DNA from 3 places in the Pseudomonas izuensis genome. Region 2 is predicted to be linked to each of the others. Evidence: predicted binding sites of a transcription regulator. Region 2 holds the regulator's gene; each other region holds the start of a gene.

Region 1 (10,448 bases), 560 kb from region 2:
GGTTCATGTGGCCGACTTCGGAGTTGCCCATCTGGCCATCCGGCAGGCCGACGTCCATGCCGCTGCCCGAGATCAGGCCGTTCGGCACGGTGGCCCACAGGCGGTCCAGTACGGGCTTCTTGGCCGCGTAGATGGCGTTGGCTTCCTGGCTTTCACTGTGACCGAAGCCGTCGAGAATCATCAGGACCAAAGGTTTAGGCGTGGTAGTCATGGAATCCACTCGTGGCTGAATTAAAAAGGGGCGATGGAAAAAGGGAGTCGCAGTTTAAAGCGAAGTTCCGGCCACGTCACCGCCAGACGGGGTTTGGCCCACCATGGGGGCTGTGTATACTGGCCGACATTTTAACGCCCTGGAACCTCCTTCGATGGTTGCTCACCTGATTGAATTTGCCACTAACCACTACATTCTCGTCGGTATCTTCGTCGTACTGCTGGCCCTGCTGATTGCCTATCAGATGCAGGGCGGCGGCCGCAGCCTGAGCACCGCCGAGCTGACCGCTCTGGTCAACAAAGACGCCGGTGTGGTGGTGGACATCCGTCCGAGCAAGGATTACGCCGCCGGTCACATCGTCGGTGCGGTGAACATTCCCCAGGACAAACTGGCCGCTCGCATCGGCGAACTGGAAAAACACAAGGCCAAGACCATCATTCTGGTCGACGCCCTGGGCCAGACCGCCGGCACCCACGCTCGCGAACTGATGAAGTCCGGCTTCACCGCCGCCAAACTGTCCGGTGGCGTTTCCAGCTGGAAAGCCGACAATCTGCCGCTGGTGAAGTGATATGAGCAGCGTCGTCGTCTATTCCAGCGATTACTGCGGTTATTGCTCGCGAGCCAAACACCTGCTTGCAAGCAAAGGCGTGGCCTTCGAAGAGATCAAGGTCGATGGCAAGCCACAGGTGCGCGCCGCAATGGCTCAGAAAGCCGGACGTACGTCCGTGCCGCAGATCTGGATCGGCAGCACCCATGTAGGTGGTTGTGATGATTTGTTCGCCCTTGAGCGCGCCGGCAAGCTCGATGCGTTGCTCAAGGCCTGACTGCCTTACCCAAAATAAGCAAACCTAAAAGACCCCTGGATCAAGAAGGATCTGCGATGACTGACCAACAGAACACTGCTGCGAACGAAGAAGAAACTGCACCGCAATTCTCCTTGCAGCGCATTTATGTGCGTGACCTGTCCTTCGAAGCCCCGAAAAGCCCGGCGATCTTCCGCCAGCAGTGGGAGCCGAGCGTCGGTCTGGATCTGAACACCCGTCAAAAGGCGTTGGAAAACGACTTCCACGAAGTCGTCCTGACCCTGTCGGTCACCGTGAAGAACGGTGAAGAAGTGGCATTCATCGCTGAAGTGCAACAGGCCGGGATCTTCCTGATCAAGAACCTGGACGACGCTTCGATGAGCCACACCCTGGGCGCGTTCTGCCCGAACATCCTGTTCCCATACGCGCGCGAAGCGCTGGACAGCCTGGTGACCCGTGGTTCGTTCCCGGCACTGATGCTGGCTCCGGTGAACTTCGACGCGCTGTACGCGCAAGAGCTGCAGCGCATGCAGGCGGCAGGCGAGACGCCGACCGTTCAATAATCTGCGCTGCTGAAAATCGCGGGCAAGCCCGCTCCCACAGGATTGTGCAAAATCTGTGGGAGCGGGCTTGCCCGCGATTGTTTCTGTCAGGCGAAAATGATTTCGGACTATTTGAAGCCGTTCTGCCGCCAGGCTTCGTAAACGGCGACCGCCACGGTGTTGGACAGGTTCAGGCTGCGACAGCCTTCACGCATGGGCAGGCGCAGGCGTTGGTCGGCGGGCAGGGCGTCCAGGACTTCGGCAGGTAAGCCGCGGCTTTCCGGGCCGAACAGGAACGCATCGCCCTCCACAAAACTGGCGTCGTGGAACGGCCGCGAACCCTTGGTGGTGAAGGCGAACACCCGCGGGTTGCCCAGGCTTTCCAGGCAGCTGGCCAGGTCCGCGTGGCGCTGCAGGGTGGCATACTCGTGATAGTCGAGGCCGGCCCGGCGCAGGCGCTTGTCGTCCATCTCGAAGCCCAGCGGTTCGATCAAATGCAGGTGGCAGCCACTGTTGGCGCACAGCCTGATAACGTTGCCGGTATTCGGTGGAATTTCCGGTTGGAAAAGGATGACGTGAAACATGCACGGCTCCGAAGGTAAAGATGTGCGGCATTCTACGCCGCAACCCGACAATCGTTCGAAACTATTCCCGCGAGTGATGGCTTCGCTGGCGATTGTCGGGGTGATGGTGGGGATGATGATCGGTCGCCTGACCACGCCCGACCCCAGCGAATTGCAGCAGGTCGAGGTGACGAAGGACGGGCTGGTGGTGTGGTTCAACAACGAACCCAAGACCCATGGCGAGATCGTCGACGGCAGCGTCGCGTTGCTGTTCGAGGCGCAAGGCAAGGCGCAGCAGGGTCAACTCAAGCTCAACGACAAGAGCGTGAACTGGCGAGTGCGGTTGAGTGATGGGGGCTTGTTGCTGACGGTGGTGGCGGCCCGGCCCCTGCAGGGCGACTGGGCCGGCAGCGAGGTCGATGACCGCTGGCGGCTGGAGATCCATCTCCGGGAGTAATAAAAGAGGGTATCCCCGGCCTGCCTGTACCAAGGACCCCAAAACGGCAGGGCTCGTCGCTTGTGCGGTGTGAGCCCGATGTAAAGAGGGGAATCCCCGGCCTGCCTGTACCAAGGTCCCCGAAACCGGGTAGTGAACTGAATCACTGATGAGACTATTGCAGGGGGCGTGCCAGGTTTTAACAAGCTGAAACAAAAAGTCGCGTATATACGTTGAAGGCCCCGTTATTCGGGGCTTTCGTGTTTTTTCGATAGGGGTTCGATTGCGAATCCGGATGGCATTTCGGATCAGTTGCCGTGCGCGATTGCGGTTCACGGTGCCTTGCGGCGGTGCACTGGATGCTTAAAAGCATCGCGGGCAAGCCTTGCTCCCACAGGTGAGGCGCCATTTCAAAATTGGCGTATCACCTGTGTGAGCAAGGCTTGCCCGCGATTGGATCTGAAGTACGACGATAACTCTAAGGCTGTTTAGCCCTCATCCCCCTCTTCATCATCCCCACCATCCACCTTCATTCCCAATTCCTTGATCTTGCGCGTTAGGGTATTACGCCCCCAGCCCAGCAAGACCGCGGCGTCTCGGCGTCGGCCCGCTGTGTGCTTGAGAGCGGTTTCAATCATGATCCGCTCAAACGCCGGCACCGCGCTGTCCAGCAGGCTCGACTGACCACGGGCCAGCGCCTGGTCGGCCCACTGGCGCAATGCCTGTTCCCAGTTGGTGACCGGCGCCGAATCCTGCGGCAGGTTCAGCAACTCAGGTGGCAGGTCGCCGATGTGCACTTCGCGACCCGAAGCCATCACCGTGATCCAGCGGCAAGTGTTCTCCAGCTGGCGTACGTTCCCCGGCCAAGGCAGGTTCTTCAGGTACTCCTCGGTTTCGTTTTTCAACAGTTTTGGCTCGACGGCCAGTTCCTGCGCGGCACGGCTGAGGAAGTGCTTGGCCAGTGTCGGAATGTCTTCGCGGCGGTCCGACAGGCGCGGGATGTGAATACGGATGACGTTGAGGCGGTGGAACAAGTCCTCGCGGAATTTTCCGGCGTGCACCAGGGTTTCCAGATTCTGGTGGGTCGCGGCGATGATCCGTACATCCACCTTCACCGGCACGTGCCCGCCAACCCGATAGAACTCGCCATCGGCCAGCACCCGCAACAGACGGGTCTGGGTATCGGCGGGCATGTCGCCGATTTCATCGAGGAACAGCGTGCCTCCATCGGCTTGCTCAAAGCGCCCGCGACGCAAGTTGGCGGCACCGGTGAACGCGCCTTTCTCATGGCCGAACAGCTCGGACTCCATCAGATCTTTGGGGATCGCTGCCATATTCAGCGCAATGAATGGAGAAGCCGCGCGCGGGCTGTGGCGGTGCAGGGCATGGGCCACCAATTCTTTACCGGTGCCCGATTCACCGTTGATCAGCACGGTGATGTTGGAGTGGCTCAAGCGCCCGATGGCGCGAAACACTTCCTGCATTGCCGGTGCTTCGCCGATGATTTCCGGCGTGCGGGTCAGGGTCGGGACGACTTCCAGGCCTTGTTGTTCCTGGGCGTGCTGGTTGGCGCGCTTGACCAGCGAGACCGCTTCGTCGACGTCGAACGGCTTGGGCAGGTATTCAAACGCACCGCCCTGATAGGACGCGACAGCGCTGTCCAGATCGGAATGCGCCGTCATGATGATCACTGGCAGCCGTGGGTGTTGTTCGCGAATCCGCGCCAGAAGGTCCAGGCCGCTGGCGCCGGGCATGCGGATGTCAGAGATGATCACGTCCGGCTGCTGGCGCGCCAGGCGGCTCATCACGCCATCGGCGCTGTCGAAGCTTTGCGTGGTCATGCCTTCCTGTTGCAAGGCTTTTTCCAGGACCCAACGGATAGAACGGTCGTCATCGACGATCCACACGGTTTCACTACGGCTCATGTCGATGTGGCTCCTTGTTCCAGTGGCAGAAAGATCGAGAAGGTGGTGTGGCCGGGGTGGCTGTCACATTCGATCAGGCCCTGGTGCTGGCTGATGATGTTCTGGGTAATGGCCAGGCCCAGCCCGGTACCGTCCGGACGACCGCTGACCATGGGAAAGAAGATGGTTTCCTGGAGTTCCGCAGGAATGCCAGGACCGTTGTCGATGATTTCGATCTTGGTCACCAGGCGATGACGCACATGACCGATGGTGAACTGGCGCATGGCGCGGGTGCGCAGGCTGATGCGGCCCAGGCGCAGCTCGTTCTGGCTGCTGATGGCTTGCATCGCGTTGCGCACGATGTTCAGCACGGCCTGGATCATCTGTTCACGATCGATCAAAACGTCGGGAATGCTCGGGTCATAGTCGCGCACCAAGGTGATGCAGCCCTGGCTTTCGGCCTCGACCAGATGGCAAACGCGCTCCAGCACTTCGTGGACGTTGCACATGGCCAGCGACGGCAGCTTGTTGGAGCCGAGCATGCGATCCACCAGATTACGCAGGCGGTCGGCTTCTTCAATGATCACGTTGGTGTAGTCGCGCAGGCTTGCTTCCGGCAGCTCGCGGGCCAGCAATTGCGCCGCGCCGCGAATGCCGCCCAGCGGGTTCTTGATTTCGTGGGCAAGACCGCGCACCAGCATCTTGCTGGTTTCCTGTTTCGACAGCTGCGCTTCTTCCTTGGTGATCCGCAGCAAGCGGTCGCGGGGGTGGACTTCGAGCAGCAGTAGCGTGTCGCCATTGCTCAGGATCGGCGTGACCGCGTAATCCACCGTCAGGGTCTGACCGGTGAGGGCGGTCAGCATCGCTTCGCGCTTGGTGAACGGATGGGCCTGCTGAACCGCCTGGCGCAAGGAATTGAGGGCCTCGGCGGATTCGGTGAACAACTCGCTGATGAATTGGCCATGGCTACGCTGGCCGCTGATGGCCAGCAGCATCTCCGCCGCCGGGTTCATGTACTCCAGGCGCAATTCGGCGTCGAGCAGAATGGTGGCGGTCGTCAGGTTGTCGAGTAGCAAACGATGCAGTGCGTCGCTGATGGTCATTCAGGACCTCTTTTGGCGCATGAATAAAGAGCTGATGCGAGGAAACTGCAAAAACCAAACCAAGGCTCCGAAAAGAAGCGCTCAACGCCTGAAACGGGCGTTTGACGCTCGATTGCGTGGCGTACGGTCAGCGTTGGCGGGTACTTTCGAACCAAAATGGGTTGGAATTCGAGCACGGTGCAACTATTCGCACCAATATAGTGCGCAAAGCTGAACAAGGTTAGAAGAACGGCAGGAAATGGTTTTTTTCTTCGGCGGGCTTGTCGATGAGCGGGCATTCCGGCCGTTGGCCGTAGTCGCTGAGGGCGCATGGATTGGCCTTGCGTTTCTGGGCCAGGGATATGCGCTGCATGTGGAAGGGCTGATTAGCGGTGCGCTCGACGGTTCGTCCCTGGTCATCGAGGATCTCCACGGACAGCTGATGGCTGCCACGGTCGATGTTGTTCAGCGCAAAGACCGGGCTTCGGCCGGGTTCGGCAGTGGGTTGGCCATCAAGCAGCAATCGATAGCGATGACCCCGTTGCAGGCCTGGCTCGCTGGTGACGCTGACGATGATCTCGCCGGCCGTGCTGCGCACGGTGGCGTCTGGTTCGGGCACCAGGATGCGCAGCAGGTCGTAGCGGGGCAGCGGTTTCTTCTCGGGTTTCCTTGCTGTCGAGGGGGCGGGGGCAATATCGGTTGCGGGCATTCGATTGCCTGTCGACAGCGGTACGCGTTTGGCGTTGCCGGGTTTTGGCTGGTCGGTGAACACCCGATTGCCTTGAGCGTCGACATAAGTGAAGACCTCCGCTGACACGGGAAATGCGAACAGACAGGCAATCAGCAGCCAGGCCTTCAAGGCTTGTGCACCCGTTGCACGGTGAAGGCCACGGTGGGGCTTTGCTGGATCACGGTTTCGCCATCGATCACTTGCACGGCGAGACTGTGCAGGCCGCGGTCAATGTTCACCAATTGCAGGATCGGTACGTTGCCGGGTTGGCCATAGGGCTGTTCGTCCAGGAGCAGCCTGAATAGATGCGGGCCTTGCAGGCGTGGCTTGATCAACACATTGACTGTGAACGTGCCGTTGTTGGCGCGCAGGGCTTCGGTGGTGGGCAGGCCAGTGAGTTCCAGCACCTCGTAGGCGCTGCGGGGCTGTTCGCGTGCTTCGGCTGGCGCAGGTTTGCCGGTTGGCTGCGTTTCGACACTGTTGAGTGGCGGCAATTCGACCGGCTGAGCCTTTACGCCATCCGGCGGCTGGTTGCTGTAGGCGGTGTTGCCGTCGGCGTCGGTGTACTTGTAGATCTGCGCTGCGGCGGGCAGGGCGATCAGCAGCAGGATGAAGAGAAAGCCACGACCCATAAAATCGACCGGAAATGAAAAAGCATTGGGGGGCAGCATAGGTCAGGGAGGGTGGTTGTCCCAGCTTGTTAACAATTGGGCATGGATTTCCGGGCTCACCTCATTACCCCTGTGGGAGCGAGCCTGCTCGCGAAGGTGTACTCACAGGCGACACCCGTTTTGAATGTGCTGGCCTCTTCGCGAGCAGGCTCGCTCCCACAGGGGGCTTCGGTGGTTGTTGAATCACGGGCACAAAAAAGGCCTCCCGAAGGAGGCCTCTTTTTGTCACGCCGCTTGCGCAGGCGCTACCGGATCAGCAGCTGTAGTACAGCTCGTATTCCAGTGGGTGTACGAAGGTACGTACCTTGATTTCTTCTTCGCTTTTCAGAGCGATGTAAGCGTCGATGAAGTCGTCGGAGAACACGCCGCCTTTGGTCAGGAACGCACGACCTTTGTCCAGCTCTTCCAGGGCTTCTTTCAGGCTGCCGCAAACTTGTGGGATCTCTTTCGCCTCTTCAGGCGGCAGGTCGTACAGGTTTTTGTCAGCAGCGTCGCCAGGGTGGATCTTGTTCTGGATGCCGTCCAGGCCAGCCATCAGCAGTGCTGCGAAGCACAGGTACGGGTTGGCAGCCGGATCCGGGAAGCGTGCTTCGATACGGCGGGCTTTCGGGCTCGACACGTAAGGAATACGGATCGAAGCGGAGCGGTTACGGGCCGAGTAGGCCAGCATTACTGGTGCTTCGAAGCCTGGAACCAGACGCTTGTAGGAGTTGGTCGCCGGGTTGGTGAAGCCGTTCAGGGCCTTACCGTGCTTGATGATGCCGCCGATGAAGTACAGGGCGGTATCGGACAGGCCGGCATAGCCTTCGCCTGCGAAGGTGTTCTTGCCTTCTTTCCAGATCGACATGTGTACGTGCATGCCCGAGCCGTTATCGCCGTACAGAGGCTTAGGCATGAAGGTAGCGGTACGGCCGTAGGCGTCGGCAACGTTGTGCACGACGTACTTCAGGGTCTGGGTTTCGTCGGCTTTCTTCACCAGGGTGTTGAACTTGACGCCGATTTCGTTCTGGCCGGCAGTTGCCACTTCGTGGTGGTGAACTTCAACGGTCAGGCCCATTTCTTCCAGTGCGTTGCACATGGAGGTACGGATTTCGTGGTCGTGGTCGAACGGCGGAACCGGGAAGTAGCCACCTTTGACGCCTGGACGGTGGCCTTTGTTGCCGCCTTCCACGTCCTGGTCGGACATCCACGAACCTTGTTCAGAGTAGATCTTGAACATGGAGCCGGAGATGTCGGACTTGAACTTCACCTGGTCGAAGATGAAGAACTCTGGCTCTGGACCGGCGAATACGGTGTCACCGATACCGGTGGCTTTCAGGTGCTCTTCGGCACGCTTGGCGATCGCACGTGGGTCGCGGTCGTAGCCTTGCATGCTCGAAGGTTCGATGATGTCGCAGACCAGGATCAGGGTCGGCTCTTCAGTGAACGGGTCCAGGACGGCAGTGGAGTCGTCCGGCATCAGGATCATGTCGGAGGCTTCGATGCCTTTCCAGCCAGCGATGGAGGAACCGTCGAACATTTTGCCGATTTCGAAGAAATCGTCATCCAGCGCGTCGCGAGCCGGCATGGTCACGTGGTGCTGAGTGCCTTTGGTGTCCGTGAAGCGCAGATCAATCCACTTGACGTCATGATCTTTGATGAGTTGAACCGACTTCGACATAGTGTCCTCCGGGTGGATTAGGGCTGGTAGTGGATGCCCTTAAATGTTTGTGATGCCGGCGCGAATACTCTGCCAAGGCAACCTGCCTCACAAGGGAGCAAATTGCATGCCAGTGCCCCAGCATGGGTTTTTTGCCCCAATTTCACGCTTATAGAGGTGCAAAGCGTCTTAAAGCCGAAAAACTCGCCCCTTAATGTAGCGTCGAAATCGAAAAATGACCTGTTTTGGTGCGTGCAAAACCTTCTGTACATTAACTGGTTAAACCTTGAGCAATTTCCGCTATAATCCGCGCCCCCCTTTTTCGGCAGGCCTCGCGCGCGCTGTTTCCATGAAATTAATCGTAAAAGTCTTCCCAGAGATCACCATCAAGAGCCGCCCGGTACGGATGCGTTTCATCCGCCAGTTGGCCAAGAACATCCGTGCCGTGCTCCGCGATCTGGACCCGGCTGTGGTGGTGAATGGTGTATGGGACAACCTCGAGCTGGAAACCCGCGTCAGCGATCCCAAGGCCCTGAAGGAGATGGGCGAGCGCCTGAGCTGCATGCCGGGCATCGCGCATTTTTTGCAAATCGACGAATACCCGCTGGGCGATTTCGACGACATCGTCGAGAAGTGCAAGCAGCACTACGGTGATGCACTGGCCGGGAAGATCTTCTCGGTGCGTTGCAAGCGCGCCGGCAAGCACCCATTCAGCTCGATCGATATCGAGAAATATGTCGGCAGCCAGTTGCGCCGTCAGTGCGGTGCCGCCGGGATTGACCTGAAAAAGCCTGAAATCGAAGTCCGCATCGAAGTTCGCGACCAACGGTTGTTCGTGATCCACAGCCAGCACAATGGCATCGGCGGTTATCCGCTGGGCGCGCTGGAGCAGACGCTGGTGCTGATGTCCGGCGGCTTTGACTCCACCGTTGCGGCCTACCAGATCATGCGTCGCGGCCTGATGGCGCACTTCTGCTTCTTCAACCTGGGCGGGCGTGCCCACGAACTGGGCGTCATGGAAGTCGCGCATTTCATCTGGAAGAAGTACGGCAGCTCGCAACGCGTGTTATTTGTCAGTGTGCCTTTCGAAGAAGTGCTGGGAGAAATTCTCGGCAAAGTCGATAACAGTCATATGGGCGTAGTATTGAAGCGTATGATGTTGCGCGCTTCCTCCCAGATTGCCGATCGACTGCACATCGAAGCGCTGGTGACCGGTGAGGCGATCTCCCAGGTGTCGAGCCAGACGTTGCCGAACCTGTCCGTGATCGACTGCGTGACCGACAAGCTGGTCTTGCGCCCGCTGATCGCCAGCCACAAGCAGGACATCATCGACACGGCCAACGAAATCGGCACTGCTGATTTCGCCCGGCACATGCCGGAGTACTGCGGGGTCATTTCGGTCAATCCGAAAACCGCTGCCAAGCGCTACCGCGTGGAGCACGAAGAGAAAGAATTCGACATGGCCGTCCTTGAGCGTGCGCTCGAGAACGCCAAGCTGGTGCCGATCGATCGCGTGATCGATGAATTGGGCCAGGACTTGCAGATTGAAGAAGTCAGCGACGCGCTGGCCGGTCAGATCGTCATCGACATCCGCCACCCGGATGCCGCCGAGGATGACCCGCTGGAGCTCGCTGGTATCGAGGTACAAACGATGCCGTTTTATGCACTGAACGCTCGTTTCAAGGAACTGGACCCTACTCGCCAGTACCTGCTGTATTGCGACAAAGGCGTGATGAGTCGCCTGCATGCCCACCATTTGCTCAGTGAGGGGCATGCCAATGTGCGCGTTTATCGACCGAGCTAAGTGCCCGGGGCTGTTTGCCTGTGGCCTGCGTCACCGGCCCCCCGATGCCACCGTCAAGCTGTA
Region 2 (10,448 bases):
CGCTCATGGCATTACCCAGGCCCGTGGTGGCGAAGGTGCCGCCCGCGAATTCTGCGAATTGATCCTGCGCGCCCAGGGCCGCCTCGATGCGGCCAACGCCGCGTACCTGTGAGCCAGACATGCTGAGCAAAAAGATTCGCAACATCCTGATCTTCGGTTGCATCGCGGCGATTTTCGCTGCGGTCGGCTACTGGAACATCAGCCCGGAACGCTTCCTCGACAAGCCGGTTACGCAAGTCGACGAAAGCGCGATCGACTATTACGCCACCAACGCCCATAGCGTGCAGTTCCTGCCGGACGGGAAATTGCAATACGACATGACTTCGGACAAGGTCGAACACCTCAAAGCCACCGAAGTGACATTGCTGACCAACCCCGACCTGAACATATTCCGTGGCACCGAATTTCCATGGCACGTCCAGAGCGAGAAGGGTGAAGTCAATCCCGACGGCACACAGGTTGAACTGATCGACTCGGTACGCATCACGCGCTTCGACGAGAAAAACCGCAAAACCCTGATCACCACCACTCGCATGACGGTGTTCCCGCAGCAGCAATATGCGCAGACCGAGCAACCCGTTAGAATCGACGGCGCCGGCGGTGTATCGACAGGCATTGGAATGAAAGCGTATTTGAAAGAAAGCAGGATACACCTGCTCTCGAACGTAAGAGGACAGTATGAGGCTCGTTAAAACCCTCCCTATTTTGCTCAGTCTGGGCGCAGCACTGGGAAGCGTGAGCGCCTGGGCCCTGCCGAACGATCAAGAGCAGCCTATCCGCATCCAGGCCGACGATGCCCAGCTGGACGACAAGAATGGCATTGCCACCTATAAAGGTGACGTGATCATCACCCAGGGCTCGATGAAGGTTACCGGCAACACCGTGACCGTCACCCGCACTCCTGCCGGCGATATCGACGTGATGACTTCAGTGGGCAACCTGGCTTACTTCGAGCAATTGCAAACCCAAGGCGACACCAAACCCGTCCAGGGTTGGGGAGTGACGATCCAGTACCACGCCACGCAGAACCGCGTTGTGCTGATCGATCGCGCCAAAGTCATCGACAAGGACAACAACACCACCCAAGGCGAGAAAATCGTCTACGACACGGTCAAGAAGCTGGCCAGTGCCGGTCGCGCCACCGGCAGTAAAGTCACCGAGGCGCGTCCGCGCATCGACATGGTGATCCAGCCGAAAAAGAAAACCGACGAGCAAAAGGCCCAGTAATGGCAACTCTGAAAGCTCAGCATCTGGCCAAGAGCTACAAGAGCCGCCAGGTCGTGCGTGACGTCAGCCTGTCCATCGACAGCGGTCAGATCGTTGGCCTGCTTGGCCCCAACGGTGCCGGCAAGACCACCTGTTTCTACATGATCGTTGGCCTGGTCCAGGCCGATCAGGGCCGCGTCCTGATCGACGACCTGGACGTCAGCCACCAGCCCATGCACGGCCGCGCGAAGGCCGGTATCGGCTATCTTCCGCAAGAAGCGTCGATCTTCCGCAAACTCTCGGTGGCCGACAACATCATGGCCATCCTCGAGACCCGCAAGGAACTCGACAAGGCCGGCCGTCGCAAAGAGCTGGAAAGCCTGCTGCAGGAATTCCACATCAGCCACATTCGCGACAACCTTGGCATGAGCCTGTCCGGTGGCGAGCGTCGCCGCGTGGAAATTGCCCGTGCACTGGCCACCAATCCAAAATTCATCCTGCTCGACGAACCCTTCGCCGGCGTGGACCCGATTTCGGTGGGCGATATCAAACAGATCATCCACCATCTGAAGGCCAAGGGCATTGGCGTCCTGATCACTGACCATAACGTCCGTGAAACCCTGGATATCTGCGAAACCGCCTACATCGTCAACGATGGCCAATTGATCGCCGAAGGTGACGCTCATACCATCCTGGCCAACGACCTGGTCAAGGAAGTGTACCTGGGGCATGAGTTCCGCCTGTAAGCACTGAGGCGCCTGGCTAGTCGACCGAGCGCTTGTCTCGATAAAAAATCAACACTTTTTTATTGTTACAGCGCTCTAGGCAAACACCGCAACTTCGGGCATATAATTTGCTTATGTTTGGCGCTCCGGCGCCCTGTAGTGGATGGCGCATGTGCGCCGGCGAATAAGGTGTTAAGCCCCTGCCATGAAACCATCGCTAGTCTTGAGAATGGGCCAGCAGCTGACGATGACACCGCAGCTGCAACAGGCCATCCGTCTGCTCCAATTGTCGACCCTGGACCTGCAACAGGAAATCCAGGAGGCCCTGGAGTCCAATCCGATGCTCGAACGCCAGGAAGAAGGCGACGACTTCGATAACACTGACCCCTTGGCCGACAACGTCGAACAGAAGCCCAACACCGAGACTCAGGAACCCTCCTACCAGGAAAGCGCGCCAACCGTTGATAACCTCGACGAAGGCGACTGGAACGAGCGCATCCCCAACGAACTTCCTGTCGACACGGCATGGGAAGACGTTTACCAGACCAGCGCCAGCAGCCTGCCGAGCAACGATGACGATGAGTGGGATTTCACCACCCGCACATCCGCCGGTGAAAGCCTGCAAAGCCACTTGCTCTGGCAATTGAACCTGGCGCCGATGTCCGACACCGACCGCCTGATCGCCGTAACCCTGATCGACTGCATCAACAATCAGGGCTATCTGGACGAAACACTCGAGGAAATACTCGAGGCCTTCGATCCGGAATTGGACATCGAACTGGACGAAATCGAAGCCGTCCTGCACCGCATCCAGCAATTCGAACCAGCCGGCATCGGCGCCCGGAACCTGGGTGAATGCCTGTTGCTGCAATTGCGCCAGTTGCCGGTCAAGACTCCATGGCTGAACGAGGCCAAGCGCCTGGTGACCGATTTTATCGATCTGCTCGGCAGCCGCGATTACAGTCAGTTGATGCGCCGCATGAAGCTCAAGGAAGATGAGCTGCGCCAGGTCATCGAACTGGTTCAGAGCCTCAATCCGCGTCCCGGCTCCCAGATCGAATCTACCGAAGCCGAATACGTCGTCCCTGACGTGATCGTGCGCAAGGACAATGAGCGCTGGCTTGTGGAACTGAACCAGGAGTCCGTGCCACGGCTGCGGGTCAACGCCCAGTACGCCGGCTTCGTGCGCCGCGCCGACACCAGCGCTGATAACACCTTCATGCGCAATCAGTTGCAGGAGGCCCGCTGGTTCATCAAGAGCCTGCAAAGCCGCAACGAAACCCTGATGAAAGTGGCCACCCAGATCGTCGAGCATCAGCGCGGCTTCCTGGAATATGGCGACGAAGCCATGAAACCACTGGTCCTGCATGACATCGCTGAAGCGGTCGGCATGCACGAGTCAACGATCTCTCGAGTGACCACACAGAAATTCATGCATACCCCCCGGGGCATCTATGAACTGAAATACTTTTTCTCCAGTCACGTCAGCACCTCTGAAGGCGGCGAATGCTCGTCCACGGCGATCCGCGCGATCATCAAAAAACTGGTTGCCGCGGAAAATCAGAAAAAGCCGTTGAGTGACAGCAAGATCGCTGGTTTACTGGAGGCACAAGGCATTCAGGTGGCTCGCCGCACCGTCGCCAAGTACCGCGAATCCCTCGGGATCGCGCCTTCGAGCGAACGCAAGCGGTTGATGTAGAGCCACGCCACAGCGTTCCAGTGGTAGATCATCTGATCTACCGCTTAATGCACTGGCAACGAAGGAGAAGCTGTATGCAAGTCAACATCAGTGGACACCAACTGGAAGTGACCGAACCTCTTCGCACCTACATCGGCGAAAAACTCGAACGATTGGAGCGACATTTCGACAAGATCACCAACGTGCAGGTCACGATGACGGTCGAAAAGCTGAAGCAGAAAATCGAAGCCACGTTGCATATTCCCGGCAATGAAGTGGTCGCCAACGCGGAACATACCGATATGTACGCGGCGATCGACGCACTGACCGACAAGCTGGATAAACAACTCAAAAAGCATAAGGAAAAGACCCAGAGCCTCCTCCAGGGCGCTACCGGTCGTTAACACTCCCAACCCATGATCCGACTTGAAAGCATCCTGACCCCCGGCCGTTCCCTGGTGAACGTGCCGGGCGGCAGTAAAAAGAAAGCCCTCGAGCAAATTGCCAATCTGATCGCCCGCGAAGTGCCGGGACTGGAGATGCAAGATGTCTTCGAGGCTTTGATTGCCCGTGAAAAACTCGGTTCGACCGGTTTTGGCAACGGCATCGCCATCCCTCATTGTCGCCTGAAGGGTTGTATCTCGCCCATCAGCGCCTTGATGCACCTTGACGCCCCTATCGATTTCGACGCCATCGATGGCGCACCGGTTGACCTGCTGTTCGTCCTGTTGGTCCCGCAAGCCGCTACCGATGCGCACCTGGAGCTGTTGCGCCAGATCGCCAGCATGCTCGACCGCAAGGACGTGCGCGACAAACTGCGTAGCGCCCCGAGCAATGAAGCCTTGTATCAGGTTGTCCTGGACGAGCAAAACGGGCACTAATCATGCGCTTGATCATCGTCAGCGGCCGTTCCGGCTCAGGTAAAAGTACCGCCCTCGATGTGCTTGAGGACAACGGCTACTACTGCATCGACAACCTGCCTGCCGGCTTGTTGCCGGAGTTGGCCGAACGCGCGTTGATTCACACTGAACTGTCACAGCCGCTGGTTGCCGTATCCATCGATGCACGCAACCTGCCAAGCCACTTGTCGCGGTTCCCAGAGCTGCTGGAAGAAGTCCGCAGCCGTCACATCCAGTGTGATGTCCTGTACCTGGATGCCGACGAAGAAACCCTGCTCAAACGCTTCTCTGAAACCCGCCGTCGCCACCCGCTGAGCAGTGCCAATCGCTCGCTGGCCGAGGCGATCAATGATGAAACGGACCTGCTCGGCCCTATCGCCGACCTGGCCGATCTCAAAGTAAACACCACCAATCTGAACCTGTATCAACTGCGCGATACCATCAAGCTACGCCTGTTGAACCAGCCGGAACCCGGCACAGCTTTCCTGGTGGAATCTTTCGGCTTCAAGCGTGGCATGCCGGTCGATGCCGACCTGGTGTTCGATGTACGCTGCCTGCCCAATCCCTACTGGAAACCGGAGTTACGCGCGCAGTCCGGGCTCGATCAACCGGTTGCGGAGTATCTGGCGGCACAGCCGGATGTCGAAGAAATGTTCCAGGATATCTCCACCTACCTGCTCAAATGGCTACCCCGCTTTGCTGCCAGCAACCGCGCTTATGTCACCATTGCCATCGGTTGCACCGGCGGACATCACCGCTCTGTCTACCTGACCGAACGCTTGGGCAAGACCCTGCAGCAATCCCTGAAGAACGTCCAGGTCCGCCACCGCGACCTCAGCTAAAGGATTCACATCGCGATGCCTGCTCTGGAAATCGAAATCATCAACAAACTGGGCCTGCATGCCCGGGCGTCCGCAAAATTCGTCGGGGTCGCCGGCCAATTCAAGGATTGCACGATCAGGGTAGGACGCACGCCGGAATCCACCGTCGACGGCAAAAGCATCATGGCCATGATGATGCTTGCTGCCGGCAAGGGCACCAAAATCCATCTGAGCACGGAAGGCGAGCAGGAGCAGGAAGCGATGGATGCGCTGGTGGCCTTGATCAATAACTTCTTCGACGAAGGCGAGTGAATGCTCGCCTAGTCGAGCGCAGTATCCATCACCATCATCAGACAGAATCCGATCAACAGCCCAAGGCTGGCCAACTTGTCATGACCGTGTCGACGCGACTCGGGAATGACTTCGTGGGTCACCACCAGCAACATGGCCCCGGCTGCCAATGCCAGGCCCAAAGGCAACAGCAGTTCAGCCAGGCTCACCAGCCACGCGCACAACAGGGCGAACACTGGCTCGACCAGGCCTGATGCGGCACCCATCAGGAACGCCTTGAACCGCGACATCCCTGCTCCGGCCAATACCAGGGCAATCACCAACCCTTCCGGCACATCCTGCAACGCAATGCCCATCGCCAGACTGTCGGCATCAGGCATACCGCCACCTGCCGAGACGCCGACGGCCATACCTTCGGGAATGTTATGGGCAATGATCGCGAACACGAACAGCCAGATCCGCGGCGCAATCACCGGATGCTCCACCGTGCCGACGAGCATTTGCGGTGATGCACCGGACACTTTGCGATCCACCAGAAACAGACCGAACGCGCCGAGCATGATGCCCAAACAGATCAGGCCACTGGCCGTCCACGGGGTCATGCCAAGGCTTTCTGCTGCCGCTATGCCGGGCACGATCAGCGAAAACGCGGTCGCCGCCAGCATCACGCCAGCACCAAACCCCAACAAAGTATCGCCCAGAGCCTGGGGCATGCGCCGAATCACCAGCACCGGCACCGCACCCAGCGCGGTGCCGAGGGCGCAGATCACACCACCCTGCAACGCCCGCGATAACCTGGGTTCCAGTTCCAGCCACTCCAGCCCGTGCGCCACCAGCAAGCTCATGCCCGCCAGCATTAACAGCGATCCAAACGCGTAACGAAACATTCGTCCACTTCCGATCGCCAGTGTTTCAGTGCCCATAGTCAGCCTTGGATTGTTTTTATGAAGACTTAAATCAGTGCAGCCTGATAGCGCGCAGCAACTTCAGGCCAGTTGATCACGTTGTAGAACGCACTGATGTATTCCGGGCGGCGGTTCTGATAATGCAGGTAATAGGCATGTTCCCAGACATCCAGGCCGAGGATCGGCGTATTGCCGCTCATCAATGGGCTGTCCTGGTTACCGCTGCTTTCCACCACCAGGGTCTTTAGCGGCGTCACGCTCAACCAGGCCCAACCACTGCCGAAACGGGTCAGCGCCGCTTTGGTGAAGGCATCCTTGAAGCTGTCGAGACCACCCAGTTGCTCATCGATGGCGTTGGCCAGTGCACCTTCAGGCTTGCCGCCACCATGGGGCGCCATAACTTCCCAGAACAACGAATGATTGGCGTGACCACCGCCCTGATTGATCACTGCCGCACGGAGTTTTTCCGGCAGTTGGTGCACGGCGGCCACCAGTTTTTCCACCGGCCACTCGGCGAACTCAGTGCCTTCGACCGCGGCGTTCAGGTTGTTGATGTAGGTCTGGTGATGCCTGGTGTAGTGAATCTCCATGGTCTGCGCATCGATGTGCGGTTCCAGGGCGTCATAGGCGTACGGCAAGACAGGCAAGGTAAAAGCCATTTCAGTGAACTCCATGTGGTTGGGGCGCAGGCGTGGCGGCATCGATGTGCAGCAAGCGATGGGTGCGCGGGTACTCGCCGTGTTCGCTGATGAAATTCAGCAGCTCGACGTAGGTTTTGCTGCTCTGGCGCAACGCAGCTTCACGCAAGGACTGCGGCAGCCGCGGATCCTGCATGACCTGCAACAGCCGCTGGTGAATCGCGCACAGGTACTCGGCGCTCTCCTCCGGCTGGTTCAAACGCAAATGCAGGTCCGCCAGGTTGTGATGGGAAATCACGCAGGCCGCCACCGCTTCATCGGCATTCGCCCAGCGCTCGAACAACACTTGGGCCAGGGCCAATGCCTGCAAGTAAGCCTCGCGAGCATCGACCAGTTCACCCAACATGAAAAAGCGATTGGCTCTTTCGATCGTGCGTTTCCAGTGCTCCATGGTGAACCTCCAAAGCGGTGGTGGTGTTTACACGCCGCCAGCGGTGAGTTTTTCCGGGTTAAGCAGCTCTTCCAGCTGGCTGCGCGACAGGTCGGTATGTTCCAGGGCGACATCGATCACGGGCCGGCCTTGCTGATAAGCCTTCTTGGCGATTTCCGCAGCCTTCTGGTAGCCAATGATCGGGTTGAGTGCGGTCACCAGAATCGGGTTACGCGACAACGCTTCCTTGAGCCGTGCGTCATTGACCTTGAAGCTGGCGATAGCCTTTTCACCGAGCAGACGGCTGGCATTGGCCAGCAATTCGATGCTGCTGAGAAGGTTCTGGGCAACGATCGGCAGCATGACGTTCAGCTCGAAGTTGCCCGACTGACCGGCGATGGTGATGACGGTGTCGTTGCCGATGACTTGAGCAGCCACCATGGCGGTGGCTTCAGGAATGACCGGATTGACCTTGCCCGGCATGATCGAAGAACCCGGTTGCAAGGCTTCGAGTTCGATTTCACCCAGGCCGGCCAACGGCCCGGAGTTCATCCAGCGCAGGTCATTGGCGATTTTCATCAGCGATACGGCAGTAGCCTTGAGTTGCCCGGAGACAGCGACGGCGGTGTCCTGGGAACCGATTAACGCAAACAGATCCACACCCGGGGTGAATTGAACCTGGGTCAGTCTGCTCAGCTGCTGGCTGAATCGCCCGGCGAACTCGGGATGCGCATTGACCCCGGTGCCCACCGCCGTGCCACCCTGGGCCAGGGATTGCAGGCTTGGCTGCAAATCCTGCAAATGACCGATATTGGCCTTGAGCTGTTGCGCCCAACCGTTGAGTACCTGGCTCATGCGCACCGGCATCGCATCCATCAGGTGGGTACGCCCTGTTTTGACATGGTGATGCACCTGTCCGGCCTTGCGCTCGATCACCTGCACCAGCCCGGTCAGCGCCGGCAACAACTGCTCGTGTAATGCCAGCGCCGCACTGACGTGGATGGTGGTCGGAATGATGTCGTTGCTGCTTTGGCCACAGTTGACGTGATCGTTAGGGTTCACCGGCTCGCCGAGCAAACGGCTGGCCAGCGTGGCGATCACTTCGTTGGCGTTCATGTTGGAACTGGTGCCGGAACCGGTCTGGAAGATATCCACAGGGAAGTGCTGCATGAAATCGCCTTCAAGCAGACCTTGCGCTGCATCGACGATGGCTTTGCCCAGGGATTCGCTGATCTGCTTGAGCTCGATGTTGGCGCGGGCGGCCGCGGCCTTGGCCAGGATCAGTGCGCGAATGAACTGCATCGGCATCGGTTTGCCGCTGATCGGGAAGTTATCCACCGCACGTTGCGTCTGTGCGCCATAGAGGGCGCCTTCCGGGACCTGTAGTTCACCCATGCTGTCGCGCTCAATACGTGTCTTGGTCATCTGAAAATCCTTGCACCAGTTCAATTAACGGAATCGAGGGTTGCAACTCGCAGGTCGCCAGTTGCCAGGTGTAGCTTTGCCAGCGCTTGAGGCGGCATTTGCACAGAGAGAGGCGTTCCAGATCACGCAGCGGACGCCAGGCCTGGTCCAGGCAGTAGGTGCGCCAGTGCCAGGGCAGTGCGACATCGGCGGCGGTATCGAGCAATAAACGGAAAGAGGTTTCAGCGACGGTCCAGGGTGAAGTTGCCGTGCAACAGGCCAGGTACCGGCCTTCCGCCAGGTAATGTTGGATCAGGCGAGGTTCGTCGGGATCCATCGCGCAACGGATCTGGCGACTCATCCAGCGCCAACTTTCGAGGTAAGGCTGCTCGTGCAAGGCAGAACTCATGATCCGGGCTCATTCGATAATGAGATTTATTATTAAATGATAATGAGAAACAAAACAAGTGAGCCACAGCACACAAACGCTTCTGTAGGAGCAAAGCTTGCTCGCGATGACGGATTAACATTCAGCATCGATGTTGACTGTTACGCCGCCATCTCGAGCAAGCTTTGCTCCTACAGGGGGGCAGTGCACGGCGCATAAAAAAAGCGCGCCACCCGATGGGTGGCGCGCCTTTGTTTACAGCGAGAAAGATCAGCTACCGGCGACTGTCATCCGCTCGATCAGCACCGAGCCCGTACGAATGTTGCTGCGCAGTTCCAGATCGTTACCCACGGCGAGGATCTGCTTGAACATGTCGCGCATGTTGCCGGCGATGGTCACTTCCTGAACCGCGAACTGGATTTCGCCGTTCTCAACCCAATAACCCGCCGCGCCACGGGAGTAATCGCCCGTCACCATGTTCAGGCCCTGACCCATCAGCTCGGTCACCAGCAAGCCACGCCCCATACGCCGCAGCAAGGCAGCCTGGTCTTCGTCGCCATGGGTGACGAACAGGTTGTGCACGCCACCGGCATTCGCGGTGCTCGGCATGCCGAGTTTGCGACCGGAGTACGTACCGAGAATATAGGACACCAGTTCGCCTTTTTCGACGAACGGTTTGGCGTAGGTCGCCAGGCCATCGCCATCGAACGCCGCACTGCCCAAGGCACGCATCAGGTGCGGACGCTCGTCGAGGGTCAGCCACTCCGGAAACAGCTTCTGCCCCAGCGTGCCTTCGAGGAACGACGACTTGCGATACAGGTTGCCACCGGAAATCGCCGACAGGAAACTGCTGAACAAACCACCGGCCAGCTCCGCGGAAAACAGCACCGGTACTTCGCAGGTCGGGACCGGACGCGCGCCCAGGCGGCTCGCCGCCCGTTGCGCGGCGCGCTGGCCGATGCTCACCGGGTCGGCCAACAGGTTGCCCTGACGGTTCACGTCGTACCAGTAATCACGCTGCATCTGGCCATCGGCCTCGGCGATCATCACGCAGCTCAGGCTG
Region 3 (10,448 bases), 2.7 Mb from region 2:
CACGCCCCTGTACGCCGCACAACTCAATCTGGAGCTGGGCGCAGACAGTCGCACCTGGCAGACCGAGGAATTGCTCAAGCATCCGCTGGTCCAGACCATCAACATCCCCAATGACGTTTCCTACAAACGGGACATGAGCTACCGCGCTGTCCCGTTGGCGGCGTTGTTGACGGGGGTCAAACCCGACGATCATTTGCAAGCTGTCGCGCTCGATGGTTTTGCCGCGGAATTGTCAGCGGCCCCCCTGCTTAATGCCCAGGGCGCGCGGGCCTGGCTGGCGATCGAAGACCCGGCGAACCCGTGGCCACCCCTGTCAGAAGGCAAGCACAGCGCCGGGCCGTTTTACCTGGTCTGGACTGATCCGCGGGCGGGCAACATCAGCCCGGAACAATGGCCGTTCGAAGTCGCCAGCATCAAGAGCATGGCGCCGGTGGCCGAGCGCTTTCCAGCCCTGCTGCCCGATCCTGCGTTGAAGGCCGACGACCCGGTCAACAAGGGCTTCGCGCTGTTTCAGAAAAACTGCCTGGCGTGCCATCGATTGAACGGTGCCGGGGATTCGCAGTTCGGGCCGGACCTGAATATTCCGTACAACCCGACCGAGTACTTCGGCGCGGACTTCCTCAAGCGCTACATCCGCGATCCGCAGGGTTTGCGCCAGTGGCCCCAGGCGAAAATGCCCGGGTTCTCGAGCGAGGTGCTACCGGATGAGGATCTGGGAATGCTGGTGGGGTATTTGAAGCATATGGTGGGGCGTAAGGCGAAGCCCTGATTGCCTTCTGCCCTGTAGGAGCAAAGCTTGCTCGCGATGGCGGTTTGTCAGTCAACATTTCTGTAACTGAACCACCGCCATCGCGAGCAAGCTTTGCTCCTACAGGGATTGGCGCCTTACTGTTGCTGGACGGAGATCACCCGCGCAGGCGTCGGCGTGACGAACACCTTGGCATGCATCTGCTCAGCGCCACCACCGCGACGCATGCCGCGCACCGGACAGGCATCCAGGTAATCCAGGCCCACCGCCAGTTTCAAGTGGCGCTCGGGCCGGGCCAGTTCGTTGGTCACGTCGAAGCTGTACCAGGCATCATCGAGCCAGGCTTCGGCCCAGGCGTGGCTGGCCAGGTGTTCGCTGTTTTCACTGTACAGATAACCGGACACGTACCTCGCCGGGATACCCAGGCTGCGGGCACAGGCGAGGAAGGCATGGGTGTGGTCCTGGCACACCCCCGAACGCCCGGCGAAAGCCTTGGCGGCGCTGGTGTCCACTTCGGTGGCGCCCGGCGTATAGGTCATGTGCTGGTTCAAGCCATGCATCAGGTCGATCAGCGCGGTGCGGTCCCGCCGCTGCTTGCACTCCTGCTGCGCGAACGCACGCAACGCCGCATCCGCTTCAGTCAGGCGGGTGAACCGCAGGAACGGCAACGCCGACTGGCTCTCGTGCTCGGCTTCGCGCAGCTCGTCGATGTCGACCTGGCCGCGGGCACCGATGATGATCGCCTCGTGGGGCTCGTCCAGGGTCAGCACATGCAGGATATTGCCGAATGGATCGAGTTGCGCACGCACCGGGCGCGGCAGGTCGAGCTGCCAGCTGAGCACGTGTTGGCGCTCGCTGTCGTGGGGGGTCAGTCGCAAATACTGGATGCTCGCCCGCACCTGATCTTCGTAGTGATAGGTGGTCTCGTGGCTAATGGAAAGTCTCATGCAGCCTCCAGGTAAGAACTGTGAATCGCGTTGCCCAACTGGCGCACCAGCGGGATGAACTCGGTCAGCCAGGCGTGCAGGCCTTCGTCGAGAATTTCGCTGATGCCGGTGTAACGCAGGCGTGCGTCCATTTCCGCCGCCAGGCGTTGTGCAGGACGGCCATTGGCCCCCGGCAACTGGGCGAGAATCTGGTCGATTTCTTCGGTACAGGCGCGCAGCGAGCGCGGCACATCCGCCCGCAGTAACAGCAACTCGGCCACATGCCGGGCGCCGGGGGCGTCACGGTAGATTTCGGTGTAGGCCTCGAACGACGACAGCGCCCGCAGCAAGGCACTCCACTGGTAATAGGCGTGGGCCGTGCCATCACTGACCGCTTCAGCCTGATCACCGGCCATTTCGTAGCGGGCATCGAGCAGGCGCAGGGTGTTGTCGGCGCGCTCGATGAAGGTCCCCAGGCGAATGAAGCGGAACGCATCGTTACGCATGATGGTGCCGTAGGACGCGCCCCGAAACAGGTGGGAACGCTCCTTGATCCACTCGCAGAAGCGGCTCATGCCGTAGCGACTGAGGCCCTGCTCGGCAATCCCGCGAATTTCCAGCCAGGTCGCGTTGATGTTTTCCCACATGTCGGCGGTGATTCGCCCACGCACAGCATGGGCACTGGCCCGCGCCGCGCCGAGGCAACTGTAGATGCTCGCCGGGTTGGCCGCGTCCAGGGCGAAAAAATGCAGCAGCCGTTCGGCATGCAGTTCGCCGTGGCGTTCGAGGTAATCGTCCAGGGTACCGGTAATCAACAGGGGCATGGCCAGTTCATGCAGACCGTTGCCACGGCCATCCTGTGGCATCAGTGACAGCGAATAGCTGATGTCGAGCATCCGTGCGAGGTTTTCCGCCCGCTCCAGGTAACGCGACATCCAATACAAATCCGAGGCAGTTCTACTTAACATGACAGGCTTCCTTCAATCCTCGACCACCCAGGTGTCCTTGGTTCCACCGCCCTGGGAGGAATTCACCACCAGGGAGCCTTCGCGCAGGGCGACACGGGTCAGGCCGCCGGGCACGACCCGGGTTTCACGGCCGGACAATACAAACGGACGCAGGTCGATATGGCGCGGCGCGATGCCGTTTTCGACAAAGGTCGGACAGGTCGACAGCGACAACGTCGGTTGTGCGATGTAGGCATGGGGCTTGGCGATGATCCGCGCGCGGAAGGCTTCGATTTCCGCGGCGGTTGCCGCTGGCCCCACCAGCATTCCGTAACCGCCGGAGCCCTGAGTTTCCTTGACCACCAGCTCCGGCAGATTGGCCAGTACGTGGGAAAGCTCGGAGGGATTACGACACTGCCAGGTCGGCACGTTTTTCAGGATGGGTTCTTCGTCCAGATAGAAACGGATCATGTCCGTGACGAACGGGTACACCGACTTGTCGTCCGCCACTCCCGTGCCGATGGCATTGGCCAGCACCACATTGCCGGAGCGGTAGGACGACAGCAGGCCCGGCACGCCGAGCATCGACTCCGGGTTGAACGCCAGCGGATCGAGGAACGCATCGTCGAGACGGCGGTAGATCACGTCGACGGCTTTTGGCCCGTCGGTGGTGCGCATGTAGACCTTGTCGTCACGCACAAACAGGTCCGCGCCTTCCACCAGCTCCACGCCCATCTCCCGCGCCAGAAAAGCGTGTTCGAAGAACGCACTGTTGAACCGTCCCGGCGTCAGCACCACCACGCTCGGGTTGTCGATGGGACTTGAGCTTTTCAGGGTATCGAGCAGCAGGTTCGGATAATGATCGATGGGCGCGATGCGTTGCGCCGCGAACAGCTCGGGGAACAGACGCATCATCATTTTGCGGTCTTCGAGCATGTAGCTGACGCCGCTGGGTGTGCGCAGGTTGTCTTCGAGCACGTAGTAGGTGCCGTCGCCGTCGCGCACCAGATCGACGCCGGAGATGTGCGAGTAGATGTCACGGTGCAGGTCCAGCCCTTGCATCGCCAACTGGTACTGCTCGTTGGCCAGCACCTGCTCGGCCGGAATGATGCCGGCCTTGATGATCCGTTGCTCGTGGTAGAGGTCGGCGAGAAACATGTTCAACGCCTTGACCCGCTGGATGCAGCCGCGCTCGACCACCCGCCATTCGCTGGCGGGAATGCTGCGCGGAATGGTATCGAAGGGAATCAGGCGCTCTGTCCCCTGCTCATCACCGTAGAGCGTGAATGTAATCCCGGCGCGATGAAATAACAGATCGGCCTCGCGTCGCCGTTGTGCCAGAAGCTCGTCAGGCGTCTCGGCCAGCCAACGGGCAAACTCCCGATAATGCGGGCGGACCTGGCCGCCGGCATCGTACATCTCATCAAAATAGGTGCGGATCATGCCGTACTCCTTGTCACCCGGACATCCAGGCCATCGCAAGGCCCGTGCCATCGGCATAAACGCTTTGATATCAATCGGTTGGATAATCAATACGCAGACACCGCACCAATCCTGTGCGGCAAATGCCCAACCTGATCGCCCCCCGCTTCATTGCAAGGCGTAATAGACGCCTGTCACCAGCATAGTCCGTAGGAGCCGGCTTGCTGGCGAAGTGACCATTAAGTCATGCGTTGCACTCAGGGGAGCCTTCGCTGGCAAGCCAGCTCCTACGGGGGCCGTGTTTAATTTCACATCTGCACAAACGAAAACGGCCAACCCGAAGGTCAGCCGCTACTGATACTTGTCACTGTTCATAGGGTTATGCGAGTCGCCCTCGTACCTCCTGCTTGACTCCCCAGCCTTCAATGATGCCGCCCAACGGCTCGACCACCGCTTCGAAACCCTGCTCGAAATCGCCGATATCGTCGTAAGTGGCGTACATCACCTTGCTGAGTTCCAGCGCCCATGCGCCGTCGTCACGCACACTGATCTGCGCATTCAGGGATTCTCCTCGATGAAAATGACCTGCCGCCCTGCGTGCCCGCTCCTCGTCCGGGAAAATGGCGTAGAACTCGATGGGATGGAACCGTGAAAAGTCGAAACCGCCTTCTTTCATGCGGCGCAGCACGCTGCTGCTGATGTCTTCTTGATAGGCTGTGCTCATGAAACGTCCTCCTCAAACCGATGGATAGACTTTCCGTACTCCCTGCGCACGCAACCATGGCCGCGCGCGTTTCGGCAATCGATGTGCCGGCGGGAAACAAGCATGTAGCTGACAAGACCAGACCTTAGCGATCCGTTCGCTGATCTCGATTGCAGAGTAGCCTCAGGACAGAGGCGCTGCCAAGGCCTGGTTGAGAATGTGACAGGAGTTGTTCAGATTGGCGTGATGCCGAGGATTTGAATGCTGTTCTGGGTCTTGAGGTTTTTGACGCTCGCGTCAGTGGTTCGACCTTCCAGATCGTTCAGATCCAGCTTGGCGGCGACAGGAAGGAGCCGTTCCTTGATGAGTTTGGCGGCCTGCTCATGACTTGGGCATTCCTCGCACTCGAAGACTTCGTTGATCGTTTCACCGTGATCATCCACGAAGGTGACTTTCCACTTTGACATCGGAGCCTCCTCAATCAAAACCCGTAAATGGGCTTACACCTATCTCGACTTTAGCTCGAATTGATCGTTCCAATCGGTTGCTGTGCGTTGGCATAAAAAAACAGACAAAACCTGCAGGAGCTGGCTTGCCAGCGAAAGCGGATCGTCAGTCAACACGGGTGTTGTGCCGCCGTTTTCGCTGGCGAGCCAGCTCCTACAGGGGTCATGCATACATTCAGTCGTTGCTTGGCTTGCCCACCGCCTGCAGTACGTACTGTGGCAAGGCAAACGCGCCGATGTGTATCTCTGGATTGTAGTAGCGCGTGACGATGCCGCTCCCAGCGAAGCGCTGTTGCAGGGCTTCACGTGTCAACTTGCGATAAGCGGTATTGGTCGAGCCCCAGGCGAAGGTCATCGAGCCGCCGATGTAGGTCGGCACCGCGGCCTGGTAGAAGTGCCAGTCCGGGAACAAGCTGCGCAGGCGACCGGCAGTGGTTTTGACTTCTTCGATTTGCATGAACGGCGTGCCGTTCTGGGTCACCAGGATGCCGCCTTCGTTCAGGCAACGATGGCAGGCCTGGTAGAAGTTTTCCGAGAACAGTACTTCGCCCGGCCCGATCGGGTCGGTGGAGTCGGAAATGATCACGTCGAATTTTTCGGTGGTGGTAGCGACGAAGCGCATGCCGTCGTCGATCACCAGGTTCAGACGCGGGTCGTCATAGGCGCCCTTGGAGTGGTTCGGCAGAAACGCCTTGCACATGTCGACCACGGTGCCATCGATCTCGACCATGGTGATATGTTCGACACTGCGGTGCTTGGCCACTTCACGCAGCATGCCGCCGTCGCCACCGCCGATGATCAATACGCGCTTGGCGGTGCCATGCGCGAGGATCGGCACATGGGTGAGCATTTCGTGGTAGATGAACTCGTCGGCTTCGGTGGTCTGGATCACGCCGTCCAGTGCCATGACCCGGCCCATGCGCGGGTTTTCGAAAATGACCAGGTGCTGGTGCTCGGTGCGCACTTCGTGCAGCAGTTTGTCCATGCGAAAACGCTGGCCGTAGCCTTCGTAGAGGGTTTCCAGGTAGTCGCTGGTTGGGGTGGTGCTCATGGGAAGTGCTCCGATGAATGCGGGTGGCAACGGACGGTTACCCGCCCATGATGGCCAATCGATCACCTCGATTGCCCGGGAAAGGCGCGCATTCTACGTTGCGGAAGATGACAGGTCGAACCTTCATGACCGAGTACACACAGAACAATGTGGGAGCGAGCCTGCTCGCTCCCACAGGGAAATGCGTTGTAGACGAAGGCGCAATCAGATCCTGACATTGCCCCGTGGCCCGGCGATGGCCCAGATGATCAGGCCCAGAACCGGCAGCAGCACAATCAACAGCACCCAGAGGATTTTCATCCCGGTTTCCGCGCCGCTTTTCAGCACATTGATGATGGCCCAGATGTCCAAGGCAAGAATGATCAGGCCGACCAGGCTGTTGAAGGTGGAACCCATGGTGACGCTCCCGAAGAGTGGTATGCCCCTTAGGATAGCCGGCCGTGGCGAGGGTTCCGTTTTATTGACAGCTTTGCCGTCTCAGACGTGGATGGCCACTTTCAAGGCTTCCAGGGCGGGCGCGGCGGCGATGCCGACCTCTGCGCACAACTCGAGTACCCGTGGTACGTCGTTGCCGAAGACCAGAACCACTTGCAGTTCGTCGTCGAGCAATTGGCTGAAGTTCATCAGCACATAGCCGCCGTTTTCCTTGTTCAGGCTGCTCATTTGCACCTGAATGCGATTGAGTGCGGTCAACGCCTCGGTCTTGGCCAGTTGCTTGGACTTGAGGTTGAACTCGACGCCCGGGCCGAACGAGGCAACGATTTGGGCGAACAGGTCCATGTAAGTGTCAGCCTGGAACAACACCGTCTCGGGGAGGCTGCCGACGACGACCCACTCGCCCAGCGGGATCGGGAAGGTATCGTCGTAGTTGATGTCCGGATTGGCTGCCAGAAAGCCCTGTGGGTCCGCGTAGGCCTGGGCCGCTTCGTCAGCGACCTTGAGGATTTCGTCTTCGCCCATGCACCCGGAGCTGATTTTGCTGATGAGTTCGACGAGTGCGGCTTTCATGGGGCGGATCCTGTAGCGAGGGAATGTTGAGGGCGCGAAGGATACCCCATTGCGCCGCGCAATTGCTCTTGTGGGAGCAAGGCTTGCCCGCGATGGCGGTGTATCTGTCACATCGATGGTGAATGTGATGATGTCATCGCGAGCAAGCTTTGCTCCCACAGGTTTGGGGGTTAGCCCAGCAGTTTCTCCAACTGCGCAACGGTATCGGTGGCGCCCATGGTCTTGGCCGCATCCAGCGCCGTAATGCCATTGGCGTCCTTGGCTTTCGGGTCGGCGCCTTTGCTGATCAGGTAGTCAACGATGGCGACACGGTTGAACATCGCCGCCATCATCAGCGCGGTACGGCCATCGAAGGACGAACCCTCAACCTGCGCGCCCCCTTCAACCAACGCCGTGACTACCGCCAGGTCGCCTTTGAAAGCAGCCCCCGCGATCGGACTCTGGCCGTTATCGTTGCGGATTTCCGGATCGGCCTTGTGTTCGAGCAGGACTTTCACCGTGTCCACATGTCCGTGGTACGCGGCCAGCATCAGCAAGGTATCGCCCTTGTGATTGCGCAAGTTCGGCGGCAACCCTTTGGTCAGCAGAGCAGCCATCATGGCCGCATCGCCCTCCCGCGCCTTGTTGAATACCTGTTCGGCAAACTCGGCAGCTTCTTCGGGGGTCATCTGGCGGCTTTTGTCTGACATTGAGCACTCCACATTCAGTTATTCGCAAAGCCGACAGTTTCCCGAGCAGTCCCGACACTGTCACTTCTTTTTTCTGATGCGCAGCTATAGCCACATTCAATAACGATACAGGCCACCCTGAATGTCGCTCAGCATCTGCTGGGTGACCTGCACGTAAGTGTCGGTTCCGGGCAACCACGCATAGATCGGGTCATCGCCCGTTCGACTGGGGTCGAAAGCTTCATCCTTGAGCCGGGTCTTCTGGTATTTGAAGGTGGCGGTGGTTTCCATTTTCACTTTCACCCGCAGAAACAACGGCACCGCATAGGCCGGCATTTGCTGCCGGGCAAACGCCAGCAATTCACTGAAGTCCAGGGTCGCCAGGGATTCGGCGGGCGTGATCGCCGCCATTCCGGCCCGGCCGTTGGTGTTGCGGATTTCCACGCCATAGGCCACGGCCTCGGAAACATGCGGATGTTTCAGGAGGATGTTCTCGACCTCGGTGGTCGAGACGTTTTCACCCTTCCAGCGATAGGTGTCGCCCAGGCGATCGACAAACTGCGCATGGCCGAAACCGATATGGCGCAACAAGTCACCAGTGTTGAAGTAACGGTCGCCCTTCACGAACACGTCGTGAAGCACGACCTTCTCGGTTTTCTGCGGATCGGTGTAGCCATCCAGCGGCGCCTTGTCGTCGATTTTCGCCAGCAACAACCCCTGCTCGCCTTTGCCGACCTTGCGCATGAAGCCATTGGCGGCACGGGTCGGCGTGCCACTGTCATGGTCGTAAGCCGCCAACGCCCAGGACATCAGGGAAAAACCGACGGTGTTATCAAAATTCAGAATGTTGGTGAAACCGATATTGCCGTCGCTGGCCGCATAGAGTTCGCAGATGTGGCTCACGCCAAAACGCGTCTTGAATTCGCGCCACGCGTCGGGCCGCAGGCCGTTGCCGATCATCTTGATCACGCCGTGCCTGCTGTCGTCGGCACTGGGCGGTTGATCGACCAGATAACGACACAATTCGCCCACATAACCGATAGTGGTCGCGCGATACTTGCGCACATCGCTCCAGAACTGGCTGGCACTGAATCTGCGGCGGATGGCAAACCCTGAGGCACCGCTGATGGCCGAGCCCCAACACACGCAAAGGCCGGTGGCGTGGTACAGCGGCAAGGTGCAATAGACGACGTCCGCGGGGCGCATATCCAGCGCGACCCTCCCGAAGCTGACGAAGCTGCGCATCCAGCGACCGTGTTTGAACACCCCGGCCTTGGGCAACCCGGTGGTGCCCGAGGTGTAGATATAGAAACACGGGTCGTCGAAGTAAACCTGCTGGCTGGTGGCGGGGTTATCGCTGTCGGCGTCGACGCTGGCGGTCATCAGGTTGATGAAGCCTTCGGGGGCAATACCGGGATGGTTGTAGGTGTTTTGATCAGCGACAAACCAGGTACGCGCTGCTTCGATCGATACCCGCTCACGCACCGCCAGAAACGTCGGGACCAGCTCTTCGCCGACCACAATCGCTACCGGTGCCACCAGATTCACGCTATGGACCAGGGTATCGCCGGTCTGCGAGGTATTGAGCAAGGCACTGATCGCGCCGACCTTGGTCACCGCCAATATCGTCACCAACAGTTCCGGGCGGTTCTCGATGAACACTGCGACCACATCGCCCTTGCCGATACCCTGTTCGATCAGGTGATGGGCGATGCGATTGGCCCACCGGTTGACCTGTGCATAACTCAATGACAGCTCGCCGTACAGCAAGGCCGGGCCATCAGGATTGCGCAAGGTAGCTTGTTCGAAACTCCAGCCCAGGCCACACGGTTGGGTCGGGTCCTTGACGTTGGCGACCTTCATGCCCTTGACCACCCGTGGCAGGGCTTTGGCAATGGAAGGCAGCTTGCGGAGCATCATGCTCCAGGTAATCGTGTCGCTCGAGGTGCGGCTCATGGTTGCTCCCGTTCGATCTTCTTATTGTCGGGCGGCGCTGTTTGATGCCCGAAAATACGTCAACGGTTCTTGAGCTGTACATGCGGTTTTTGAAATGTTTTGTATCCGCCACAGGGTGCTGGAAATCGAGAGCGCTGGCACACAAAATGGTTCCATCGAATCGCCGACGACCACGCAAAATGCAGGATGCACGATGGCCATTCTTGCAAATTGCACGAAACCGAAAATTCACAAAAATCCTAACCAACTGTTTTTAAAGCACTTTTCTAGAAACAAGATACTGGCACAATCACTGCAACGCTCTGTGCACGCTTGCCATCAAGTAATCACGGAGCTGATAGACATGAGCCTGATCCAGGAAAAGTTTTCATCCTTGTTCTCCAACTTCGAAGTCACCACCCAGGCACGGCCTGACGGCGGGATTCTGTTGACCCTGAGCGCCGAAGGCAAAGTCTTCAAACGCTCGATTTCCTATCAGCAATTGCACAATGGCGATCAATTGTCGTGGGTCAT

Evidence for each region. Region 2 encodes sigma-54, which starts transcription at its own class of promoters, with help from an activator protein. Its sites were predicted from a motif close to ANTGGCATNNANNTTGCTNT; they were not measured.
Region 1: glnA (glutamate--ammonia ligase) is a predicted target of sigma-54. The motif match lies at 8,697-8,716, and genes of this name have one in related genera.
Region 3: LAB08_RS21945 (circularly permuted type 2 ATP-grasp protein) is a predicted target of sigma-54. The motif match lies at 4,097-4,116, and genes of this name have one in related genera.

What each region holds. Positions count from the first base shown of each region.
Region 1 covers NZ_AP017423.2:322,796-333,243, forward strand. Annotated here, with positions in the region: gene gpmI (2,3-bisphosphoglycerate-independent phosphoglycerate mutase) at 1-211, opposite strand, end outside; gene LAB08_RS01495 (rhodanese-like domain-containing protein) at 366-779, shown strand; gene grxC (glutaredoxin 3) at 781-1,035, shown strand; gene secB (protein-export chaperone SecB) at 1,092-1,577, shown strand; gene trmL (tRNA (uridine(34)/cytosine(34)/5-carboxymethylaminomethyluridine(34)-2'-O)-methyltransferase TrmL) at 1,685-2,140, opposite strand; gene LAB08_RS01515 (hypothetical protein) at 2,139-2,576, shown strand; gene ntrC (nitrogen regulation protein NR(I)) at 3,044-4,480, opposite strand; gene glnL (nitrogen regulation protein NR(II)) at 4,477-5,562, opposite strand; gene LAB08_RS01530 (DUF4124 domain-containing protein) at 5,783-6,400, opposite strand; gene LAB08_RS01535 (DUF4124 domain-containing protein) at 6,397-6,903, opposite strand; gene glnA (glutamate--ammonia ligase) at 7,196-8,602, opposite strand; gene thiI (tRNA uracil 4-sulfurtransferase ThiI) at 8,931-10,385, shown strand.
Region 2 covers NZ_AP017423.2:886,902-897,349, reverse strand. Annotated here, with positions in the region: gene LAB08_RS03930 (KdsC family phosphatase) at 1-112, shown strand, start outside; gene lptC (LPS export ABC transporter periplasmic protein LptC) at 120-692, shown strand; gene lptA (lipopolysaccharide transport periplasmic protein LptA) at 679-1,227, shown strand; gene lptB (LPS export ABC transporter ATP-binding protein) at 1,227-1,952, shown strand; gene LAB08_RS03910 (RNA polymerase factor sigma-54) at 2,137-3,630, shown strand; gene hpf (ribosome hibernation-promoting factor, HPF/YfiA family) at 3,705-4,013, shown strand; gene ptsN (PTS IIA-like nitrogen regulatory protein PtsN) at 4,026-4,490, shown strand; gene rapZ (RNase adapter RapZ) at 4,493-5,350, shown strand; gene LAB08_RS03890 (HPr family phosphocarrier protein) at 5,366-5,641, shown strand; gene LAB08_RS03885 (ZIP family metal transporter) at 5,650-6,543, opposite strand; gene LAB08_RS03880 (superoxide dismutase) at 6,573-7,184, opposite strand; gene LAB08_RS03875 (DUF2753 family protein) at 7,186-7,614, opposite strand; gene LAB08_RS03870 (class II fumarate hydratase) at 7,642-9,018, opposite strand; gene LAB08_RS03865 (FagA protein) at 8,999-9,406, opposite strand; gene pmbA (metalloprotease PmbA) at 9,656-10,448, opposite strand, start outside.
Region 3 covers NZ_AP017423.2:4,966,640-4,977,087, forward strand. Annotated here, with positions in the region: gene LAB08_RS21930 (c-type cytochrome) at 1-769, shown strand, start outside; gene LAB08_RS21935 (transglutaminase family protein) at 886-1,695, opposite strand; gene LAB08_RS21940 (alpha-E domain-containing protein) at 1,692-2,642, opposite strand; gene LAB08_RS21945 (circularly permuted type 2 ATP-grasp protein) at 2,655-4,064, opposite strand; gene LAB08_RS21950 (ribonuclease E inhibitor RraB) at 4,423-4,767, opposite strand; gene LAB08_RS21955 (hypothetical protein) at 4,980-5,213, opposite strand; gene speE (polyamine aminopropyltransferase) at 5,428-6,303, opposite strand; gene LAB08_RS21965 (PLDc N-terminal domain-containing protein) at 6,508-6,699, opposite strand; gene LAB08_RS21970 (hypothetical protein) at 6,781-7,311, opposite strand; gene LAB08_RS21975 (ankyrin repeat domain-containing protein) at 7,482-8,000, opposite strand; gene LAB08_RS21980 (long-chain-acyl-CoA synthetase) at 8,097-9,935, opposite strand; gene LAB08_RS21985 (DUF3509 domain-containing protein) at 10,279-10,448, shown strand, end outside.